Regions from separate parts of the Priestia sp. TRM10 genome, predicted to be linked through region 2. Evidence: riboswitches for the same ligand, from Rfam matches in the RefSeq annotation. Region 2 holds a riboswitch; each other region holds the start of a gene.
The links. A riboswitch is a leader RNA that binds a small molecule or an ion and turns the genes downstream of it on or off. The one in region 2 is predicted to bind cobalamin.
Positions count from the first base shown of each region.

Region 1: linked by a shared signal. The riboswitch ahead of metE (5-methyltetrahydropteroyltriglutamate--homocysteine S-methyltransferase) and the one ahead of ACK3CR_RS18430 (ABC transporter substrate-binding protein) in region 2 are both predicted to bind cobalamin.
Region 3: linked by a shared signal. The riboswitch ahead of ACK3CR_RS23185 ((2Fe-2S) ferredoxin domain-containing protein) and the one ahead of ACK3CR_RS18430 (ABC transporter substrate-binding protein) in region 2 are both predicted to bind cobalamin.
Region 4: linked by a shared signal. The riboswitch ahead of ACK3CR_RS13875 (ribonucleoside-diphosphate reductase subunit alpha) and the one ahead of ACK3CR_RS18430 (ABC transporter substrate-binding protein) in region 2 are both predicted to bind cobalamin.

Region 1 is NZ_JBJZOT010000015.1:438,920-445,023, reverse strand. Features, by position in the region: gene ACK3CR_RS18985 (YojF family protein) at 27-374, shown strand; gene bshB2 (bacillithiol biosynthesis deacetylase BshB2) at 388-1,059, shown strand; gene dacB (D-alanyl-D-alanine carboxypeptidase/D-alanyl-D-alanine endopeptidase) at 1,606-3,048, shown strand; cobalamin riboswitch at 3,151-3,330, shown strand; gene metE (5-methyltetrahydropteroyltriglutamate--homocysteine S-methyltransferase) at 3,479-5,740, shown strand; gene ACK3CR_RS18965 (GDSL-type esterase/lipase family protein) at 5,774-6,104, opposite strand, start outside.
Region 2 is NZ_JBJZOT010000015.1:316,416-322,519, reverse strand. Features, by position in the region: gene putP (sodium/proline symporter PutP) at 1-1,435, opposite strand, end outside; cobalamin riboswitch at 1,857-2,043, shown strand; gene ACK3CR_RS18430 (ABC transporter substrate-binding protein) at 2,181-3,713, shown strand; gene nikB (nickel ABC transporter permease) at 3,714-4,643, shown strand; gene ACK3CR_RS18420 (ABC transporter permease) at 4,655-5,467, shown strand; gene ACK3CR_RS18415 (ATP-binding cassette domain-containing protein) at 5,469-6,104, shown strand, end outside.
Region 3 is NZ_JBJZOT010000015.1:1,240,424-1,246,527, forward strand. Features, by position in the region: gene cobK (precorrin-6A reductase) at 1-633, opposite strand, end outside; gene ACK3CR_RS23175 (sirohydrochlorin chelatase) at 630-1,538, opposite strand; gene cobJ (precorrin-3B C(17)-methyltransferase) at 1,560-3,197, opposite strand; gene ACK3CR_RS23185 ((2Fe-2S) ferredoxin domain-containing protein) at 3,251-3,625, opposite strand; cobalamin riboswitch at 3,768-3,954, opposite strand; gene ACK3CR_RS23190 (universal stress protein) at 4,217-4,633, opposite strand; gene gerE (spore germination transcription factor GerE) at 4,747-4,971, opposite strand; gene ACK3CR_RS23200 (acyl-CoA thioesterase) at 5,087-5,554, opposite strand; gene sdhB (succinate dehydrogenase iron-sulfur subunit) at 5,608-6,104, opposite strand, start outside.
Region 4 is NZ_JBJZOT010000013.1:495,807-501,910, reverse strand. Features, by position in the region: gene ACK3CR_RS13880 (ribonucleotide-diphosphate reductase subunit beta) at 1-760, opposite strand, end outside; gene ACK3CR_RS13875 (ribonucleoside-diphosphate reductase subunit alpha) at 796-3,066, opposite strand; cobalamin riboswitch at 3,204-3,408, opposite strand; gene ACK3CR_RS13870 (hypothetical protein) at 3,692-4,063, opposite strand; gene ACK3CR_RS13865 (vWA domain-containing protein) at 4,202-5,518, opposite strand; gene splB (spore photoproduct lyase) at 5,683-6,104, opposite strand, start outside.

The sequences.
Region 1 (6,104 bases), 120 kb from region 2:
AAGCTTTTGCTAAAGGAGGTTTTAGAATGGAAGTCATTAAGGCAGAGGATGTTAAAAAACATCTTTCTACGTTTTTTCATAAAGAAGTTTACGTGCATTTAGAAACAACGAATGGAGCGTATGCTTCACATTTTAACGATAAAGCAATGAACGTTGGAGCATTTATTAGAAATGCGCGCGTAAATATTCAAACAGGTAAAATCATTGGGCAAGGTCCGTACAGAGTTGGTCTTCAAGTGAATAACGGCTGGGTGTATGCAGAAGGCCTTACGCACTATGAAGTAGATGAAGAAGGGCGTCTTTTACTTGCAGGGCACGATGATCAAGGTCGATTAGCCGTTGCTCTTCAGCTAAGTGAAAAGCCGTTTACATAAGGAGCTGAAAGAAATGGAACGCTTATTAGTCATTTTTCCACATCCAGACGATGAAGCTTTTGGAGCAGCAGGAACGATTGCGCTCACAAAGCAAAGTGGTGGATATGTAGCATATGCATGCACAACTCTTGGAGAGATGGGACGCAACATGGGAAACCCTCCGTTTGCAAACCGTGAAACACTACCAAAGATTCGAAAAGAAGAGTTAACAGAAGTTGGCGAAATCCTGGAGCTAGATGAGCTTCGTATGGTGGGCCTTCGTGATAAAACGCTTGAGTTTTTAGATGACGAAGTGTATGCAGACGTTATTGGCAACATTATTGACGAGATTAAGCCAACGACGATTATTACGCACTATCCTGGATATGCTGTTCATCCAGATCATAATGCAACAGGAGCGGCAACAGTAAGAGCGGTCAAGCGTCTTCGTCCAGAAGATCGTCCTCGCCTTCTTTGTCACGCCTTTTCGAAAGACCGCCTAGAAGCGATTGGTCATCCTGATGTTGTTCATGATGTAAGCAGTGTGAAAGATATCAAAATTGCAGCAATTAAAGCACACCGTTCTCAAACACAAGGAATGCTTGGAGCCATGGACTTTAACAATATCGAACAAAGTCCTGAAATTTTAAAAATGCTTGCTCGTGAAGAGTTTTGGACATATTCTTTTGATGATGAAGGAAAGTAAAGAAGGAAGCAGATGTGATGAACACATCTGCTTTTTTTGTGCTGTAATTGGGTAGTTGAGGGAATGGAGTTGTAGAAAAGAGGAATGAAAAGCTTTATATTATTAGCGCTGTGTCGCTGTTTTTAGCAGTAAATTTATTTGTGAAAAAACTTTTCAGACTGTAAGTCCTGGGTTCTTGATTTCATTTGAAGGGACAAGAAAGTATTTTAGAATAATAGAAGATATTATATTTCTGCTCTTTTTGCGTATTGCAATGGTAAAAGATACTCCGTTGCCTGCCTATGCTTAAGTTCTGCTCGTGCTTTTTCACTATTGAGAGGAATTGATGAGCGGAGTGTCTGCATGCCTGACAAAACAAATAAGCTGATCAATATATTCTCTTAAGTCTGCTTATCATGACTATATTTCATCTTATAAAGAGAGAAGCTTTTAAACAAAAAGCTTCTTTTTTTTTATAAACTTGTTCTTCTCTCTGTACATAAAACATCAATAATAATAAGGGGAATGTGAAAGTCTATGCACAAGAGTACATAAAGGAGGAAGGATATGAAAAAATGGTGTGGAATTTTGGTGATGTTCGTATTAATCATAATACAGGCCGTTAATGTGTCAGCGGAGGGGGCGAGTACATTAAAAACAAAAATGGAACAAGTGTTACAACATAAAGATTTAAAGGGTGCGATAAGTTCAATCAGTATAAAAGAGGCCAAAAGCGGAGAAGTACTGTATGAAAAGAACAGCTCAGTTCGAATGAAAATTGCGTCCAATATGAAACTCTTTACAGGGGCAGCAGCGCTTGAAACATTAGGTGAGGAGTATAAGTTTCACACAGAGATTTGGCATGATGGAAAAGTGAGAAATGGTGTGTTAAAAGGGAATCTTTATTTAAAAGGAAAAGGAGATCCAACTCTTGGATTAAAAGAGTTACAGCAGTTTTCAGCTCTATTACACGAAAAAGGAATCAAAAAAATTTCGGGAAATATTATTGGAGATGAAACGTGGTATGACGATGTTCGGCTTTCAGAAGATATGATTTGGAAAGACGAATCATATGCGTACGGAGCTCAAATATCAGCGTTGACGTTCTCTCCTGATCATCGCTATGAAGCGGGAACAGTTATAGTAGAGACAACACCGACCAAAAATGGTAAGAAAGCTCACATCTCTATATTACCTAAAACGGACTACGTAAAAGTGATGAATGAAACTAAAACAGGAAAAGGAGAAACAGATTTAGAAATTGTCAGAAAACGGAATGAAAATGTTATTGTAGTAAAAGGAATCATCAAGGAGGGAGAGGAACCTGCTCAAACAGCCATTGCCGTCGAGGACCCTGCTTTGTATACGACTTCTTTATTTAAAGACGTCTTAGAGAAGAACGGAATAAAAGTAACAGGAAAAGTGAAGAAAGAAGAAACACCTCAAAAAGCTCAGTTGATGGAAGTAAAGGAATCTCCTCCACTTGGGGAAATTTTTATTCCGTATATGAAATTGAGTAATAATACAATTGCAGAAATTTTTGTGAAAGAAATGGGAAAAGTACAGTATGGTGAAGGAAGCTTTGAAGCTGGTTTAGCTTCTTTAAAACAAACGCTTTCTGAGATGAATGTCAATGTAGACAATATGATGATTCGAGATGGTTCAGGCATATCACATGTGAACGGAGTGCCAACAGACGAAATTTCTTCTCTTCTTTTTCATGCTAGGCAAAAACCTTGGTACGACAATTTTTATGAATCTTTGCCTTTAGCAGGAGATCCGGATGAATTGATAGGGGGAACGCTCGATGAACGGATGAGAGGGACTGTTGCAGAAGGAAATGTAAGAGCCAAAACAGGATCTATTACAGGCGCTAGCTCTCTTTCCGGATATGTAACAACAGCAGCTGGAGAGGAACTTATCTTCTCAATCGTTTTTAATGCTTTTCTAGAAGAAGATGTAAAAGATATCGAAGACGAAATTGCGGTTATGTTAGCTTCTCTAAAATAATAAAAAATTAGATCAAAAATGAATAATCTGAAAAATAGTCTTGCACAAAGGGGAAAATCGCGTTATTCTTATTAACAATTCCTCAGTCGAGGAGACTAATTTTATAATGTCCATGCAAGAGGTGCTGTACATACGCTGCAGCTTAAAAGGGAAGAGCGGTGAGAAGCCGCCACGGTCGCGCCACTGTGAAGGGGAGTTTCTATCATAGCCACTGCGAAAGCGGGAAGGGATAGAAGAACGATGAACCTAAGTCAGGAGACCTGCCACTTGTTTGCGCTTTATACCTACGCGTTCATAGGGAGGAGTGAAGGTTTATGTTGAATAGATGGATCCGTTTCAACAGTTCTTAAAGTCGCCTTCTAACTCTCTTTTTTGAAAAAAAGGGAGTTTTTTTGATAGCTAAAAAGACAATAGAGACGGAGGAAAAAACATGACAGTATACAGTTCAAATATTGGATATCCAAGAATCGGAGAAAAAAGAGAATGGAAGAAAGCGCTAGAGAGTTTTTGGGAAGGAACGTTTGAAGAAAAAGAGTTTAAAGAAGAACTAGACCGCTTATTTTTAGAAGGAATTCGCGTGCAAAAGGAAGCGGGAATCACGCATATTCCTGTTGGTGATTTTAGTTTATATGATCATATCTTAGATTTATTATGGACGTTTGATCTTGTGCCAGATCGGTTCAAAAATACAAATAAAACACCGCTTGAAACGTATTACAGCATGGCTCGTGGAACAGACGGGGCGGAAGCAATGACAATGACAAAATGGTTCAATACGAACTATCACTATATTGTGCCAGAGTTTGAGAATGTTACGCCTTCTTTAAAAGAAAATCGATTTTTAGATTATTGGAAAAAAGCAAAACAGAAGCTTGGTGTAAATGGAAAAGTAACTCTTGTAGGGCCAGCAACGCTCGTTCTTCTTGGGAAAGGATATAAAGAAACCGAAAAAGCATCATGGATTCAGCGTCTTATCCCGCTTTATCAACAGCTTTTGCAACAATTAGATGAGGAAGGAGTAGAGTGGGTCAGCTTAGAAGAACCAATTTTTACATCCCCATTAGATCAGGAAGTATGGAAAGTGATTGAAAACGGATATGCTGAAATAGCGAAGAGCTGCAAAAATACGAAGTTGCTTCTTCAAACATACTATGAAGCTGTTTTTGATTATAAAAAGGTTCTATCACTCCCTGTAGATGGCTTTGGACTTGATTTTATTCATGATAAAGGGGAAACAAAAGAACAGCTGAAAAAATGGGGCTTTCCAAAAGGAAAAGTATTAGCAGCAGGAGTTATTGATGGACGAAATGTATGGAAGGCTAATTTAACAGAAACGAGTGCTGAAGTTAAAGAGCTTCTAAATTTAATCGATGGTGATCTTTGGGTACAGCCTTCATCAAGCTTACTACATGTTCCTGTTACAGCCGAGAATGAAAGTCTTCCGAGCTTTTTAGAAGGAGCGCTAAGTTTCGCTAAGGAAAAGTTAGGAGAACTAAAAGCGTTAGAAAGAGGAATTGAGAACAATACATCGTTTAAAGATTATGATAAAAGCTTTGAAGCTTTCGTTGCAGCACCATTGCGTCATAATCATAAAGTTCAAGAAGAAATTAAGGAGCTTGCACAACTTAAGGCAACGCGTCCACCGTATGAGATAAGAGCGAAGAAACAGCAGGAAAAGTTAAAGCTACCGCTTTTACCAACAACAACGATTGGAAGTATGCCTCAAACAAAAGAAGTGAGAAGCACACGTTTAAAATGGCGGAAGAAACAAATTACAGACGCACAATATGAGCAGTTTATTCAAGAAATGACATCCCGCTGGATCGAAATTCAAGAGGACCTTGGATTAGACGTTCTCGTGCACGGAGAGTTTGAGCGTACAGACATGGTCGAATATTTCGGTGAAAAGCTGGACGGTATGGAAGTAACAAAGTTTGGTTGGGTGCAGTCTTACGGTTCACGTTGCGTAAAACCACCTCTTATTTACGGAGATGTATCGCTTAAAGAGCCAATGACTGTGAAAGAAAGCGTATATGCTCAAAGTTTAACAAATAAGCCTGTAAAAGGGATGCTAACAGGTCCTGTTACCATTTTAAACTGGTCTTTCCCTCGTCATGACGAGTCAAAAGAAGTGGTGATGAATCAAATCGGTCTTGCTATCCGTCAGGAAGTATTAGCATTAGAAGACGCAGGAATAGCTATTATTCAGATTGATGAACCTGCCCTTCGAGAAGGCCTTCCATTGCGAGAAGAAGAGAAGGAAGGGTATCTAAAAGCTGCTGCATATGCATTCAGACTTTCTGCTTACGGTGTGAAAGATGAAACGCAAATTCATACTCATATGTGTTATTCTAATTTTAATGAAATTATGAATACAATTGATGACCTTGATGCAGATGTGATTTCAATTGAAACATCACGCAGTCATGGCCGTCTGCTTCAAGCATTTGAAGATTTTCATTATGAAAAAGAAATTGGGCTTGGCGTATATGATATTCATAGCCCGCAAATTCCAAATGAAGAGGATATTATCTCAAACATTAGAGCTTCTCTACGTGTATTAGATGAAAAACAATTTTGGGTTAACCCAGATTGTGGTCTAAAAACGCGTAAAGAGGAAGAAGCGATAAAATCACTCCAAGTCCTTGTTGAAGCAACAAAGAAATATCGTGCAAGTCTAATAGAAGCTTAATAAAAAAGCACCGTTCCTCTGAACGGTGCTTTTTTATTGGAGGAATCTTTCTGAAAAATGGATCGTATCAAAAATTCGCTGTGCCAACAGATCATATCCTTGCTGAGAAGGATGAATATCAATCTTATTTGGTAAATAGGTTCCTCTGTTTTGTGAAAATAAATTCTCTGTCGAAACGTAATAAACATGCTCCTGTGAAGAGGCTGCTTTTTGCAGGGCTACATTAAGGTCTAAAACCCGCTGCTTCAAGTTTTGTTCTTGAAAGGGATTGTCAATGTTTGAAAAAGGAAAATAATATCCAACAACATAGACGTCACTTGTTGGGTTAAGATCTCTAATTCGTTCTAAAATGGTTTCCATGTTT
Region 2 (6,104 bases):
TATTTTGAACACTTTGAGAAGGAGTGGTCGTAAAGAAACTTACAACTACAACGGCAAGTAAGCTTGCAAAGAAGCCTGGAATCATTTCATACATAAAATCAGACATCCCTGTTTGTACCCAAGCAAGCACAACAACAGTACCTACAATAATTCCGGCAAGAGCACCCCACTTTGTCATACGTCTCCAGAATAGACTCAAAAGAATAGCAGGACCAAATGCTGAACCGAAACCAGCCCATGCATAGCCAACAAGATCTAAGATAGTGCTATTTGGTGTATATGAGAGAATAACGGCAATTACGGCAACAATTAAAACAGCGAGTCGCCCAACTGTAACAAGCTCTTTATCAGAGGCATTTCTCCGGAAGAACGTTTTATAAAAGTCCTCTGTTGCTGCACTTGATGTTACAAGAAGCTGAGATGAAATTGTGCTCATAATAGCGGCTAAAATAGCGGCTAGTAAAAATCCTGTAATATAAGAGTTAAATAAAATGTCAGATAACAGGATAAAGATCGTTTCAGGATCATTCAATGTTATGTTATTTTCTGTAACATAGGCTAATCCAAATAGTCCTGTTAAGCAGGCTCCAATAATAGCAATAATCATCCAGCCCATTCCAATACGTCGAGCTGGTTTTAATTCTTTTATAGAACTAATAGCCATAAAACGAACAATAATATGGGGTTGGCCGAAATATCCTAATCCCCAGGCAAGAAGTGAGAAGAGACCAATAACTGTTGTTCCTTTGAAAAGATCCAAATGTGTTTCATCAATGCTTTTGATGGTATCAAATACATTCGTTGGTCCACCTAAGTCAAATAGCACAACAATCGGTACTAGAATAAGAGCAAGAAACATAATAATACCTTGCACAAAATCCGTTAAGCTTACAGCTAGAAAGCCGCCAAAAAGCGTATAAGCAACAACAACAATTGCAATAGTAAACATTCCATATCGATAGTCTAATCCGAATGCAGATTCAAATAGTCGACCTCCAGATACTAATCCAGATGAGGTATAAAGTGTAAAGAAGACTAAAATAACAAGAGCTGATACTAGTCGCAGCATACGACTTTTATCTTCAAATCGATTTTCAAAAAAGTCGGGGATTGTAATCGAATCATCTGCTACAAAAGTATACGTTCGAAGACGAGGAGCAACTAGCAAGTAGTTGAGGTAAGCTCCAAGTGATAACCCAACAGCGAGCCATATTCCAGATAATCCTGTTGTATACAATGCACCAGGAAGCCCCATAAGCATCCATCCACTCATATCAGATGCACCTGCTGAAAGGGCAGTAACTGCAGGACCAAGACCACGTCCTCCTAACATGTAACCAGATATATCATCTGTTGATTTTTTATATGCATACCAACCAATTGCGAGCATTCCTAAAAAATAGATGCCCAGTGTAATATAAGTACCAATCTCCACCAAATCTCTCCCTTGTTTGTTTTTACGCTTTAAGCGCTGATGAAGTGAATTATTTCTCTTATTTTATGAGAAAATAATTTAACTATTCGGAATATTATTCTAAAGTAAAAGAGACTAGGAGTAAAGTCTGTTTTGAGTAAATATGACTATTATCACCTAAAAAGGTAAAAATATCAAAAAGATAATAGAACAATATGTTTAAAGGGATATAGCTTGTTTTAAAGAATTTGAAGAAAAGAAATATAGTTCTTTTTGTCTAGTGGAACTTTCTTTTTGAATTTATATTTTTATAATAAAGAGGGGAGCAGTTTATTCTCTTTCTCTTCATATTGCAATTGGATACATTTGCTTTATAATATAGAAGAGTTGCATTTGTAGTTATTAGAATGTCAGACTTTAAAAAGTGCAAAAAATAAAAATTTTATAAAGTTTGGAAACAGGTGTAAAGCATAGTTTGCTTGCTTAAAAGGGAAGTCGATGAAATTTCGACACGGACCCGCCACTGTGAATGGAGTATAGGAGCTTTAAATAGACCACTGAACAAAAGTTCGGGAAGGAATAAGGCTCTTTTCCTTAGTCAGGAGACCTGCCTGTTTTAACATCGCTGTTCGACCTACGGGAGTTTAGGGAGGTGGTTAGAATGCCTGTTTTCTTAAACTTTATGAATATAAAAGCATGTCTAACCTTTGAAAGGGGAGACATGCTTATTTTTTTAGCCTAGATAAATAAAAGGAGAGAGAAGAAAATGAAAAAAGCACGCAGTTATTCGGTTATTTTAGCTCTATTCTGTTTTATTTTTTTAGCTGTAGCAGGCTGTACAGAAGGACAAGATAGGGCAGAGTCAGACTCAAAAAAATTATCCTTTGCATTTCCGTGGAGCCCAAAGAGCCTTGATCCACACGGCAGCGATAGCTGGGAAGTAATGCGATCTGGTGCAGGTGAAACACTTGTAAAACTCAATGAAGACTTAAAACCAGAACCTTGGTTAGCAAGCAGCTGGGAAAGAAAAGATCGTAAAACGTGGACCTTCACATTAAAGGGAAATGTAAGCTTTCATAATGGAGAAAAAATGAGCGCTGAAAGTGTAAAAAAATCGCTTCTACGTTCAAATGAAAAAGATTCAAAGGTTAAAGATTTACTAAACTTCGAAACTATCCGTGTCATTGATGATCACAAAATTGAGATTGTTACAAAACAACCAAACGAAGCTTTAATTTCACATCTAGCCGATCCATCTACAATTATTGCAGATGTCTCTACATTAGATGGAAAAGAGGAATATCCTGCCCTTACAGGAGCTTTTCAATTTGAGGAATTTAACAAAGACGAATCGCTGACTATGAAGAGAAATGAGGGCTACTGGGGACAGAAAGCAAGAGTTGAGGAAATTGATATAAAATTCATATCAGATGGAAATACGAGATTTATGGCTTTACAATCAGGAGATGTGGACGGTGCTGTTGATATTTCAACAGATCAAATTAGCGTGCTGAAAAACAGCGACAATATAAATGTCTTAACTGCTCCTTCACTTCGAACCCATATGATGATGTTCAATATGAACTCAGCTCGTGTAACAAATCTTTCCGTTCGACAAGCAATTGATAAAGTCTTGCCAAGAGAAGAGATCTTAACGTCTATTATGAAAAATGAAGGAGCGAAAGGAAACGGCCCATTTCCAGAAGTATTGTCTTTTGGAAAAGTAAAGCAGAGTCAAGAAAATCAGTCTTTTGATTCGTTAATGAAACAAGGAGGCTATACGAAAGAGGGTGGAGTATGGACTAAGGGTGGAGAGCCTTTGCAACTAACAATGCTGACTTTCCCTCAACGACCAGAGTTGACGGTAATGGCTGAAACGATTCAAAGTTCGCTTTTAAAAGAAGGGATAAAAGTAAAGGTAAGAAGCGTGGAAAATATTGATGATGTTCTTGCGGAGGATAATTGGGACTTATCTATGTATAGCATGCTGACAGCACACACGGGAGATCCTCAATACTTCTTAAACTTGTTTTATAATTCTAAGAGCCTAGCAAATGTAAGTCATTATAATTCAGCTGAGGTGGACAAACTGTTAACAGAGTTAAATCAAACTTCTGGAGAAAAAGAGCGTGAAGAAATCGCAATAAAAATCGGTAATCAAATTAATAAAGATATTCCTCAATCTTTTATCGTTTATCCAAATACCGTATTTGGAGTGAATGAAAAGGTGAAAAACTTTGAGCCAAGTCCAATCGAGTATTACTATATTACCCCAAATGTTGATGTGAGCTCGTCTTAAATGATTCGCTTTATCGCTGAACGCGTTGTACAGCTTATTCTTGTGGTTTTTCTTATGTCAACCTTCACTTTTTTATTGCTTAGGCTAGCCCCCGGAGATCCTGCACGCCTTATGTTAACAGCTCATAACGTGCCTGCATCACAGGAAGCTTTAGATAGTGTAAGAGAAGAGCTTGGCTTAACAAACACACTCCCCGTTCAATATGTGCATTGGATAAAAGACGTATTTACAGGACAGTGGGGAGTGTCCTATATGTCAAAACAGCCTGTACTTGAAGAAATTGTGAGAAGAATTCCAGCCACATTTGAACTAGCCCTAGGCGGTTTAGGGATTATGCTTTTTATGACTTTTCTTTTTGGAATATCAACAGCCCTCCGTTCACAAGGAATAGTGAATCGTTTTGGGAAGGGACTTGCGCTTGTTGGCTCATCTCTACCATCATTTTGGCTAGGATTTTTACTTATATATATTTGTTCTGTAAAGTATCAGTTACTTCCTTCAATGGGAAGAGGGAGCTTAGAAAATTTAGTATTGCCAGCTATCACACTCGGTTTTGGACTTGGAACAGTGTATGCCCGCGTATTACGAGAGCATTTGCTTGATGTTTTACACAAGCCTTTTGTGAAAGCAGCAAGAGCAAGAGGTCAGTCCGAGTTTTCTCTTTTAACAGGTGAAGTATTAAAACATGCTATATTACCAATAATTACGATGACAGGGACGAGCTTTGCTTTTATGCTTGGCGGGAGTATCATTGTTGAAACGGTTTTTTCTTGGCCTGGATTAGGCCGTTACATCATTGATGCGATTAATATGAGAGACTACCCTATTATTCAAGGGTATGTTATTTTTACGACTTTTTTATTTGTGCTAATTCATATTTTAATAGATATATTGTGTAGTTTTGTTGACCCTCGGTTACGGGCCAACTAGGAGGAAAAAGAATGACACATCAGTTTTATAACAAATATAGCCGAGGGATGAAAGGTGTAAGTTTTCTTATCGTTCTTTTACTTGTGGGACTGTTAGCGCCTCTTTTGGCACCGCATAATCCTTTAGATACGAATTTGACCCAGCGGTTACATCCGCCAAATTCTACTTATCCATTTGGCACAGATCATGTTGGAAGATGTATACTGTCTCGTATTTTGTATGGAATGAGAATAAGTGTTGGAGGAGCTTTCCTCATTATGATTAGTACGCTTCTTATTAGCCTTCCAATTGGTCTTCTAGCAGGATACAAAAGTAGAAAGGGCACCTTTTTTCTGCGCATTATGGATGGTTTTCTAGCTGTTCCTGATATTGTTCTTACTATTGCTATTGTTGGTGTGCTAGGGCAAGGATTTATAAATATGATGATTGCGGTTGTAATTGTTCGATGGGCAAACTATGTGCGCATTGTACGTAGCTTTGTTTTAAATATTTGTGAGGAAGATTACATAAAAGGAGCAAGAATGGCTGGAAATACGCACTTTCAAGTGATGGTAAGATATATTATTCCATCTATTTTTACGCCACTTGCTGTTTTTATCTCTCTTGATATGGGCAAGATTGTGCTTTTAATGGCAGGATTATCTTTTCTTGGATTAGGCGTACAACCACCAACGCCTGAGTGGGGAGTTATGCTTCATAATGGAGCTTCTTATTTTCAAAGTGCTCCACACGTTATGCTTTTTCCAGGGCTCTTTGTTTTACTTTTTGTATTAGCATGTCAGCTTATAAGCGAAAATTTAAAAAAGAATAGTGGTGAACTTTAAATTGAAAAATGACGCGTTGTTGCAGGTGGAAAATTTAGAAATCTCCACAATTATAAAGGAGAAGAAGGTCCCTCTCATAAAAGGAGCTTCATTTCATATTCAAAAGGGAGAAATTGTTGCTTTAGTAGGAGAGAGCGGTTGTGGGAAAAGCCTGACAGCTCATGCCTTAGTTGGCCTGCTTGAAAAGAACTGTCAAGTGACAGGAGGAGCCATTTATTATAAAAGTAAACGTTTGGATGCCAGAAATAAAAAAGATTTTCAACGGATAAGGGGCCGTGAAGTAGGCTTGCTTATCCAGGAATCTTTGAATGGTTTAAACCCGCTTCACACTGTGAAAAAACATATAAAAAGAACGCTTAAAAAGCATAGAGATTTACCAAAGGATAAAAAGCATATTTATGAGCTCTTACAAAGTGTGGGATTTAAAGATCCGGGCTATATTTTATCTTCCTATCCTTTTGAACTTAGCGGTGGTATGCGTCAGCGCGTTCTTCTCTCGATGATGCTTAGTTTAAAACCATCTCTTCTTATTGCAGATGAACCGACAACAGCTCTTGATACAATCAATAAAGAAAAAGTAATGCAGTTGCTAAAAAAACTTCAAAAACAATATGGGTTAACTGTTTTGCTTATTTCT
Region 3 (6,104 bases), 920 kb from region 2:
TACAGACCCTACTTTCCCACTCTCTTTTGTCACCATAAGTGTAACGCCATACTGCTTATATAATGCTTGATCAAATTCTTTTGTAAAAGGACCTTGAATGGCAACAATGTTCTTTTGAGGGAGACCAAGCTCTTCACACTTTTCCATATTATCTTTTCGAGGCAGCATGCGCGCAATCAAACGAATGTCTTCAATTGGAAGTAGCTTTTTTGTAAAGGTAGCAAGGGTCTTGCTGCCTGTTGTAAGCATTACAACGCCTTTTCTTTTTGCTGCTTCTTCAGCTGCCTCCTCATAATCATTAACAAGCGTTAGCTTGTCATATTGAAATGTTTGAGACTCACGTTCATAGCGAAAGTATGGAATTTGAGCCTCCTCAGCTGCTCTCATTGCGTTTTTAGATGCTTCTTCTGCAAAAGGATGGCTCCCATCGACAATAGCGCTCATCCCTTTTTCCTCTATTAGTTTTGTAATCTCGGCTGCATCTAATCTACCTACTTGAACAGATAAGTGCGCTCGCTCTAATTCGATCGCGGCATTTTCTGTTACAACCGTTGCCAAAAGAGGATAGCCTTCCTCACTGATCCGGATAGCAAGCTCTCTTGCATCACTTGTTCCAGCAATAAATAAAATCATTTTAGAACACCAGCTTTTTCGTCATCCTCATGGTGATGATGGTCATGGTCGTGATGGTGATGATGCCCGTGGTCATGATCATGATGGTGGTGGTGATCAATATGCTCCATTGCTTCAATTCTGTAAAGACAGGTATCACAATTCATTTTCACTTCACCTTCAAGTGCTTCCTCAACTCTATCTTTCAAAATCGTTTGAAGCTTTGGATGAAGGCCAAAATATTGAGCAAGCTTAAATTCAACTTCTGGATATTTTTCTTTAAATTCTTCAACAAGTTTTTCAAGACGTTTAATTAAAATCCCTGTAAAAAGGAAGTATGGAAGCACAACAATCTTCTTTGCTCCAAGCTTAATACAGCGTTCTACTCCTTGTTCAATCAAAGGATCTGTTACACCCATAAAGGATGTTTCAACAAGTTTATAGTTTGTTTTCTCCCAAAGAAGACGCGTAATTTTATAAAGCTCACTGTTCGCGTCAGCATCGCTTCCACCGCGCCCAAGTAAGATAATTGCTGTTTCTTCTCCAGGACTTTCTAAATTTTCCCCAGACTCTTTTAATCTTGTATTTAAAATTTCAAACGTTTCTTCATGAATACCAATTGGTCTGCCATATGTAAATTTCGTGTTGGGATACTTTTCTTTTGCTTCATCAATTGCTCCTGGAATGTGAATTTTAGAATGGCCAGCAGGAAGAAGCATAATTGGAATTAAAATAACATGATGCGCCCCTTTTTCTATACAGGTATCAATTCCATCTGCAATTGTTGGGCGTTCAAATTCTAAGAAGCTTGTTTCTACTAACAACGTCTCTGGCAAAAGAGTCCTCATTTTCTCTACAAATTGACGTACTTCTTCATTTCCTTCAAAGTCACGGCTTCCGTGTCCAATAAATAATACAGCTTCCATTTGTTTTCCCCCTCTATTTTCCTAGTCTCCACAAGGAGCTGGCTCAATTTTAATTTTGGGTGTTACATCTTGATAAATAAAACCACCGACTTCTTTTACACGTTTAAAGAATTTAAAGAACGACTCATTAGGATGCCCCTTTTCTCTATACTCATCAACAATTCCTTCAACAACATCAACAATCTTTTCAGGAGAAATTCCTTCTGCAACAGGCTGTCCAGAATGTGCTGATCGGCCTACTGTTTTCGCTCCAAGAAACAAATCAAACTTTCCTTTTCGATATACAATTCCGATATCATCTTGTACAGCTCTGTAGCAAGCCATACCACAGCCGTTGAACCCGATTTTTGTAACTTTTGGCATATTCGCTCCGCCAAGTCTTTCTTGAAGTTCTTCTGCATATGGAATGGAATCTTTTTTCTCTCCATCGCAGAAGTCACACGCCTTCATTGTTAAAACGTCTCCAACAGGAGCAAGGAGTAGACCTACTTCGCTAAGTCTCTTTGTTACTTTTTCTGGTTCAGCAGTCGGTACTTCAAGACGAATTTGATGATCTGGTGTATATTCAATTGACCCTTTTTCGCCTGCAACTTCAGCAATTGTGGTGAGCTGAACTGGTGTAAACTTTTTACTTACAAGCCCTGGGCTTACAGCAAGTTCGAAGATGGATTCCATCTTAGCCGTTACTTTTTCAAATGTTGTTTGCTCTTCTTTTCCTGTCACAAGACTAAGAGCTTTCTCCGCAATTTCTCTTGAAGAAATTTTCTCTACTTCTTTAACTTTCTCAACTTTTTCTGCTTCCTTCTCTTCTACTGCTGGTGCTGCTTCTTCTTGGGAAAGTGCCCATGGCTCTGCCTCTTTTTTCAAACGTTGATGAGGTTTTAGCGGCTGTTTTGTTTCATTTAGCGTATATTTACGTTGATAGCCACGTGGGGTAATCATCAAATCATCATAGAGAAATGTTGAAGAGTTTCCAATAATAACAGTTGTTAGCATTCCAATTTCATGTTCAAGCATCTCTTTTAAATTGGTAATTACAATATTCTGACGGTCTCGATATGCGCTTTTCACAAGGCCAACAGGAGTATCTGGTGATCTATATTGAAGCAGGATACGCTGGGCTTCCTCAATTTGACGGGTTCTTCTTCCGCTTTTCGGGTTATAAAGAGCAATAACAAAATCAGCAGATGCCGCAGCTTCAATCCTTTTTTCAATAAGTGTCCATGGTGTTAAATGGTCGCTTAGGCTTATTGTGCACGCATCATGCATAACAGGGGCTCCTAATAATGAAGCACAAGAGTTAATCGCAGAGATACCAGGAATAATTTCAATTTCCACTCCGTCTTTTCTTGACCAACCTTTTTCAACAAGCACTTCATACACAAGACCAGCCATTCCGTATACTCCCGCATCTCCACTCGAGATCACAGCTACTTTTTTCCCTTGCTCAGCTTGCTTCACTGCTTCTTGGGCTCTTGTCACTTCCTCAGTCATTCCAGTACTAATAACCTGTTGATTTGACAACAACCCTTGGATAAGTTCCACATATGTTTTATAGCCAATAATCATGTCACTTTCTTGAAGTGCCTCTTTCGCTCGCTCTGTAATATGTTCAAAATTTCCTGGCCCAAATCCGACGATAAGCAATTTACCACTCATATTTTTTCCTCCTACCACAAGTTTTTCGAATGATGTGATTCTTTCGAAAACAGTTATTTCACTTTCTCTTTTGAAATTCCTTTTGGTGATGAGGAATTTTCAGGAGCTTTAAATCCTTCCTCATATGTGTAGATGATAGAGTTTTCAAGCTTATTCCCATCTAAGAGATGCTCTCTTACCATCTCTCTTCCAAGCTCTGGTGTCATTTCTTTATACCAAACTCCTTCAGGGTATACAATTGCTACACATCCATCTTTACATCGCCCATTACATCGCGTTCTTGTTGTATGAATTTGAGCATCCGCCCCAAGCTTTTCAATTTCATCTCGAACAGCAACCGTTACTTCTTCTCCGCCCTTTTTCATACACGTTCCACCATTACAAATTAAGACATGGTGCTTTGTTTCATTTAAATTCCACGTTGTCATCCATACCAACTCCCTCGTTAAAATCGTTTTCTCAAAAAATGCATAAAAAAAACACCTCTACGAGAAAGAGATGTAAAATGCATACCTGTACACGAGTTTGCACAATGGATTAGCACTTCTTCCTATGTCCCGTAGGTTTCAAATGAAGCAAACAGCTAAGGCAGGTCTCCTGACTCAAGGTAATCGTTCTACTACGTCTTCCCAAAAAAATTCAGTGACACGTTGTAATAGAACTCCCTTTTACAGTGGCGGGCACCGTGCCAGATTTTCACTGGCTTCCCTTTTCAACATAGGCTTTAAAGCTATGTACCTTCCTGTTTACAATATGAAATTGTCTTTAAAATGAAAGAAGAACTCTCCCTAGCAAAACATACATAGTGGAACCACTATCTCATCCCAAACAAACTTAGCTGTGATGATGACTCCCCTTATGTGCAGTATGCTAGGATAGTTCTCTATCTGCTACTTTTTTGATTTATGTAAAAATTTTTTCTTGTATGAGTTTTCTAATTAACTACAATGATAGAGGAAGTTGGCTCATTTTTCAATAAAGAATTCAAATGAAGAGTAGGAGAAGCCTCATCCCTTCTTTTATTTCACAAGGAGAACGGAACAGGAGGCTTTCTCTATTATTCTAGAACTAACGCTACCAAGCACTACTTTTTGAAATCTATTAAATCCTCTACTTCCTACCACAATAAGTTCAATATTGTTCTCATTTGCATGACGAATAATTTCTTCAGCAGGATTTCCAACTCTAAAATGAACCTTATGAGTAATGTTATACTTTGCAGCCATAGTATCAATTTCACGAAGAAATTCTTGCCTGTCTTCTAGCTTGTTTAAATTAGAGCGTTTATACCAATATGTTTTAGTTTTATCATCCCCTTCTTTCACATGAAGAATTTGCAGTGGTGTACGATAACAAGAAGCAATAGAAAATGCTTTCTCAAGCGCTTCTTTTGCCTGTTTTGAGCCATCTACGGCTGCAAGAATTTTATTGTACATTTCTTTCTCCCCCTATATTTCTTTATTTTTCTACTTCCCTTTTTTGACTGTGATAATCTTTCATTTCGCTAGAAAACAAAACCGACTATCTTTTACTGATAGTCGGCCACATGTTATAACTCGAGTTCTCCCATGCGAAGAAGTTCAACGACAGCTTGAGAACGCCCTTTAACGCCAAGCTTTTGCATTGCGTTAGAAATATGATTGCGAACCGTCTTTTCACTAATAAACAGCTCACTTGCGATCTCTTTCGTTGTTTTGTCCTGTACTAGAAGTTCAAAAACCTCTCGTTCTCTCTTTGTAAGTAACGGTTTAGGTGGAAATTCTTTATCCTTCAATGTAACCCTCCTTGCCTGATCCAGAGTCGAACTATCGGATGGGTGTAAGTTAGTCACGATATACTATGTAAAAAAGGATAAAGCGGTTCCTAGAATTCGCAAGTTATGCTATATTTTATTCACTTTTTTTCGATTGATAAGGTTTTAATTTCTCAAGTTGCTCCTCTGTCCATGGAACAGATTTACCCGTGCTTTTGGAAACCTGTACAAGAGCACCTCGTCCTGTGAAGCAAATTTCCTCTTTTTCATTTATCCCAACATAGTGTAAATCAACAGATGAACGTCCAGTATGCTCAATTTTCGTTTTTACTCTAAGCACTTCTCCAAAGAAGACTTGTTGAACAAAATCACACTGTAAATCAGCAACAACTGGCATTGTTTCACTATCAGGCTTCTTCCATATTTCCATAAAACCAATATGTTGAAAAAAAGTTGTTCGGGCTTCTTCAAAATAGAGGAAAGGAACGGTATTATTCATGTGACCAAACATATCTGTCTCACAAAAACGAACTCGAATCTCTCTATTAAAGTTAAAATCGTGCTTCCAAGTCTCTATATTGTTAATATAACTCGGCTTCTTCATTCATCTTCCTCCTTTGATGAAAAGAAACCTCTCCAGTATGGAGAGGTTTCTTTTTATTCTGCATCGCTTCCAAAAAACTTTCGGAAAGAGCGAAGAGTAGTGTCTCTGTTTAAAGCAGCAATTGATGTTGTTAATGGAATACCTTTTGGACAAGACTTTACGCAGTTTTGTGAGTTACCGCAATTTGAAAGTCCTCCATCTTCCATTAAAGCATCAAGTCGTTCATGTTTATTCATTGCTCCAGTCGGATGTGCATTAAATAAGCGAACTTGTGATAATGGAGCAGGTCCAATGAAATTTGATTTACTGTTTACATTTGGACAAGCTTCTAAGCATACTCCACATGTCATACATTTTGAGAGTTCGTATGCCCATTGACGTTTCTTCTCTGGCATACGTGGTCCCGGCCCTAAATCGTAAGTTCCATCAATCGGTACCCATGCTTTTACCTTTTTCAACGAATCAAACATGCGACTACGGTCGACTTGTAGATCCCTCACAACAGGGAAAGTTTTCATTGGCTTGAGTCGAATCGGTTGTTCAAGCTTAT
Region 4 (6,104 bases), on a different contig from region 2:
GTGTTTCATTAATAAATTGGTGAAGTTCTTTCGTGTTGTATTCTGGATACTCCACTAAAATTTCTTTAAAAATCTTCACAAATAAATCTACGTGAATTTGCTCATCTCGGTTAATGTAATTAATCATAGTGCTTGTAGCTACCATTTTGCGGTTGCGAGCAAGATGATAGAAAAAGGCAAAACCAGAATAGAAGAACAAACCTTCTAAAATCACGTCGTACACAAGCGACTTTAAGAGCGTTTCGACGCTTGGGTTTTCAGCAAAATCTTTATAACCGTTCGTGACGAATTCATTGCGCTCTACAAGCGTTGGTTCTTCACGCCAGTAGTTGAAAACTTCGTCTTGTTTAGATTTGTTTACAATGCTTGAAAGTACATAGCTATAAGAGTGATTATGAATGACTTCCTGCTGTGCCAGCATAATCATAAGCGCATTTAAGCTTGAGTCTGTCAAATAGTCTGCTACTTTCCCGGCATAGTCTGTTTGAATGCTGTCTAAAAGAGCAAGAAGTCCAATAATTTTCAAGAAAGAATCTTGTTCTTTCTCTGTTAGCTGCGGAAACTGCTTAATATCATGTGACATATTAATCTCAAACGGTGTCCAAAAGTTCGCTAGCATTTTTTTATATTTAGGGTACGCCCAACTAAATCGAACGTCATCCCAGTTTAAAACATTAGAGCTTTCTCCGTTAATAATGCTTGTTGATCTGTTTGGTGCCTGACGATCCATAATGTCACGCTTTTTTAGTGTATATGACATCACAATTCACCTTTCTTCTATTATATATGTTACGCTTAGCTATGGCAGCTTTCACATTCGTCAATTGCATCTCCAGATGTTGAACGAACATAATATGTTGTTTTTAATCCTTCTGACCATGCATTAAGATGCAGATCTAAAAGGTCTTTTGCACGAATATCGTTTTGTACATAAAGATTAAAAGATACAGCTTGGTCAATGTGACGCTGACGTTTCGCGTTTTGTTTAATGCTCCAATTTTGATCAATGTGATATGCTGATTTATAATACCAGTTTGTTTGCGGCGTAAGATCTGGTGCCGTTACTGGAATTTTATAGTCCTTCTTCTCTTCCGAATATTCTTTACGGAAAATAGGATCGATACTTGCGCTAGAGCCCGCAATAATACTTGTTGAAGAATTCGGTGCAACAGCCATAACGTAGCCGTTTCGCATTCCGTGTTCTTGCACTTTAGCACGAAGTTCTTCCCAACGATCGCTCGTATACCCACGATCCTCAAAATAGCGACCATTCTCCCATTCTGAACCTTCAAATACAGGATATGAACCTTTTTCTTTTGCAAGCTCCATACTCGCTGAAATGGCATAATAGGCAATGTCTTCATATAAGCGATCATTGTACTCAACAGCATCGTCACTTTCCCAGCTAATTCCCTCAAGAGCTAGTAGGTGATGAAGTCCAAACGTTCCTAGTCCGACAGCACGATACTTTTCATTCGTATATTTAGCTTGTGGTACAGGAATTGTATTTAAGTCAATTACATTATCAAGCATGCGCATTTGAATTTTCACAAGACGAGGTATAACGTCTGCTTTTACAGCTGTTGCAAGTGAAACAGAAGACAAGTTACACACAACAAAATCGCCCATCTCTTTTCGAATTACAATTGTGCCTCCATCTGTTGTTTCTTCAACAAGCGTTGTTGCACTCATGTTTTGAGCAATCTCACTACAAAGGTTACTTCCGTAAATCATTCCCTTATGTTTGTTCGGGTTTGCTCGGTTTACTGTATCACGATAGAACATGTAAGGCGTCCCTGTTTCAAGCTGTGAAATCATAATTCGTTTCATAATTTCAATTGCCGGAATTGTTTCACGAGAAAGCTTCTCTTCTCTTACACACTCTTCATATTTTTCTCTAAATGAACCGCTGCCTTTTTCTTCATCATAAAAATCTTCAAGAGAATAGTTCATAACGCTTCGCACTTCATGTGGGTCAAATAAATGCCATTCTTCTCTGTTTTGCACTTTCTCCATAAATAAATCTGGTAAGCATACGCCTGTAAATAAGTCATGTGTACGAAGACGCTCATCTCCGTTATTCAACTTAGCATCAAGGAAACTGAAAATATCTTTGTGCCATACATCTAAGTAAACAGCAATTGCTCCTTTACGCTGTCCAAGCTGATCAACACTAACAGCTGTATTATTTAGCTGTTTCATCCATGGCATAACTCCTGAAGAAACGCCTTTAAATCCTTTAATATCGCTTCCTCTTGGACGCACTTTCCCTAGATATACACCAATACCTCCGCCGTGTTTTGACAGTGTAGCAACGTCTGTATTGCTGTCGTAGATGCTTCTTAAATCATCTTCAACTGTATCAATAAAGCAGCTTGATAGCTGGCCATATGTTTTACCTGCATTTGCAAGTGTTGGTGTAGCTACTGTCATATAAAGATTTGAAAGAGCCCAATATGCTTCTTCAATAAGAGCAAGACGTTTTTCTTTTGGCTCATTTTGCATAAGCGTCATTGCAATAATTAAGAAGCGCTCTTGCGGTAATTCCATTGTTTTGCGATCGTGTGTTTGAGCTAAGTAACGATCAGATAATGTCAGTAGCCCGATGTATGTAAAAAGTTCATCACGTTCTTGTGAAATAAAACTTTGAATCTTTTCGATCTCTTCTTTCGTGTAAGAAGATAAAAGAGCAGGGCTGAAAATTCCTGTGTTTGTTAACGTCTCAATTAAATGATAAAGAGAACCATATTTCTCATCTGCTTGATAGCCACGATTTTCTGCTGCATTTCCGTAAAGCTTGTCCAATAAAACGCTAGCTGCAACATATGTCCAATCAGGTTCAAGCGTGTTAATACGCTCAAGTGCACCTAAAATAAGCAAGTTTGAAAGACGATCTCTCGTGACTTCCTGTAATGTGAACACCCCTTGAACAATTTTCTGTTCATAATCGTCAAAATCTAGATGTGGATATTTTTCTTTTAGTTTTTCTAGATATCCAACTAACGCCTCTTCAGCTCCATCTTGTTCGACAACCGTTTCTAACGTGTTCGAATTTGTTTGTAACATAATATTTCCTCCAGTCTTTACCATTCACTCTACAAAAAAAGCTCATTGTCTCTTCGAGAGCAATGAGCATAAAGCGAAGGAACGTGCGCACAAAAAAGCACAACCCTCGCTTTATCCTCCTAACTCCCGAACAGAATAAAACGTCTCAATAAAAGGCAGGTCTCCTGACTTTTGCGTCTCTCTACTCTAAGCCCTTCCCGTATAATAAGCTTATGTAAGCCTTTTCGTTCATACAGTGGATGCGCTTATTTCATCAGCAATCACAGTTGCGGGTACAGTTTTGGTTTGATTACCAAATTCCCTTTTAAGTCAATACATGACACCTTTATTTTAGGTTTATACAAAATATAGTATTTTCATATTCATTTAAGCACTACATATTGTGTTTATTATTCTATCAGACTCTTTTAGATTTTACAACAGAAAAACTCTATGTTCGTTACAATACTTGATTATACACAGTTCTTGCCCGAAAGAAAGACCTTGACTTTTCCCGTATTTATTAAACTTCTTTTCTCTCAAGGTATTGTTCCTTATAAAAAAATCAATTTCACTTTTTTGCTATTAAAAAAACTAGTTCACAAAAAATATGAACTAGTTTTATAATACACATCTTTTGTTTTTCTTAAGCAGATTTTTGATGAAGCTTATGATACGTAATTCGGACAAGTTTGTCCATAGTAAAGACGATAAGGAGGCTTGATAGAAAAGCGGCTAGAAAGCGATGATCATTGTTTATACTTTGTATAAAATGAAAGACAAAACGGTGTAGCAAACAAAATATAATGGTTATAAAAAAAAGTTTTATTCCTAACAAAATCTCTTTTTGACGTTCTTTATTAATTCCTTTCCATACCCCACAGATGCCGACAAAACTTACAAGAATTGCACCAACCCCAAGCACATATTGACGCTCGTGCCATACTTGTACAAACCCTAAAAATAAAAGTCCTAAAAATACAAAGGAAAGCGCCGTATCTCTTTTGGTATTTTTCACTCTTCTTCTCCTTTCATATATACTAAACAATTATCCCAAGTTTATCATACATTTTCTCTTCTGTTCCCCCTTTTTTTACATTTTTCTGGATATTTTTTAGTATAAAAGAGAAGAGCACGCTCTTCTCTTTTATGAATGTCACTGCCACTTATCTTTCCACTCTTGAATCATTTTATTATTTTCTTTTATTTCCGCTTTCATAAGAGCTAGTTTTTGATCTCTAATCTCCCATACGGCTTCTTTACGGCTTTTATATTGATCTAAAATACGTTTTTCTAACCTTTTAATTTCCTCTGATGAGAGTAATTTTTGTTCCTCTATATATTTTACCCCTAAAAGAAGTCGATCACGCTCCCTGAGGCTTGCTTTATCATAAGATTCTTTAATAGAATCAAAACGTCTCTGCTCGCTAAGCTCTTCCTCATCTGAAATTGCCGCCTCTTGCACAAAAGTTTTTTCAGGCGTTTCTTGCTCCCACTCTTCCTTAATGTATGTTTGTAGTTCTTCCTCGGTTGCTACGGTCTTGTAGGTACCTTTTGCTGCGACTTGTTGAAGTGCCGCTTCCTCTTCTTGCTCTACATCAAGACCAATAATATGGATATCCTCCCTGCTATTAGAAAGAATACTTTTGCTTTCTTCTCCTTCGTTCTCACAAATATCTATTCCATCGCTAATAATATAAATAGAGTTTTCATATTGTTCATCACTGTAGGAAGAAAGAACTTCTTCTGCTTTTTGCAATCCTGCTGTAAATGAAGTGTCATCTCCTTCCCTATATTCTGCTAGAGAAGAAGCAAATTCACCTGCTTCATATGACTTATGATCATACGCTACTTGTATATTCCGGCATGCGGGGACTTTTTGTGTTTCCTCATCCTCTTCTATTGGGTTCTCATATGTTAAAAGTGTAAGAGATTCGTCGTTAGGAAGAGCTGCTGCAAAATCAATAATTGCCTTTTTCGCTAATGAAAGTTTTGTTTGATTTCCTAACGTTTCTTCCATACTTTTACTCCCATCTATCAAAAGCACGGCATTCTTCTTTTTCTTTTGATCAGCAGTTACCTCTGGAAATACAGGTTCAAATGTTTCAAGCTCTTTTTCTATTTCCCCGTACTCTCCACTTCCTAATAAGTAAACAAGATAGTTATAAAACGATTGCTCGCTACTTTTTTGCGACTGGGCGAATGAATCAATTTTCTTATGTAGAAAAGGTTCTAGATCACTTTCGATGATTTCGTCATATTTTAACGTTTGGGCAAGTTCTCTCCCCTTTAAATACTTTTTTACAAGAATTCCTTGCTTTTGATTGTTCATATCTTCTACCGTTTCTGCTGCTTGTGGTATGTTTTCTATATTAGCGCTTGAATAAGCATCAGTTTCTTCCTTTTTGCCACATGCAGTATGTATAAATAAAATGAAAATAAAAAAACTGATTAAGAGCGTTTTCCGCTTCATATTTATTATGCACCTTTCTTTCTAAAATGCTTTCTTCTATATCGGTTTTGCTTGTTTCACGCTTCATAACTTCCCGTATTTACCAGCCCCTATCTTCTTCATTATCTTAAAATTCCCCTAGCCAATCAATAAAAAAATAAAGCTAGAGATATTCTCTAGCTTTATTAGGTGAAGTATTCAATTTTGGCGTTCGGAAAGTATTTATCAATATAAGATTCCAAATGCTCACGAAGCTCATGTTCTTCATCCTTAGAATAAATATATTTTCCAATTCCATATCGTCCCCACTTATAGCGACGACTTTCTTCATCCATTTCAAGCTTTGATTTTGGATAGTTTTTTTGAATAACTCGCTTTGCTGGCTTTGTAAAGCGATGCTGAATCATTTCAAAAGTGATGTCTTGTCGGGCTCTTTCAGGCAACTGTGCATCAAGCTTTTCAAAAAGCGTCTTATACCCTTCCTCCCAGCCTTCATGAATATAAATAGGTGCAACAATAAATCCAAGCGGATATCCTGCTTCTGCAACTTTCCTCGCAGCCTCAATTCGATAATCAAGCGGTGATGTTCCAGGCTCGAAATTTTTAA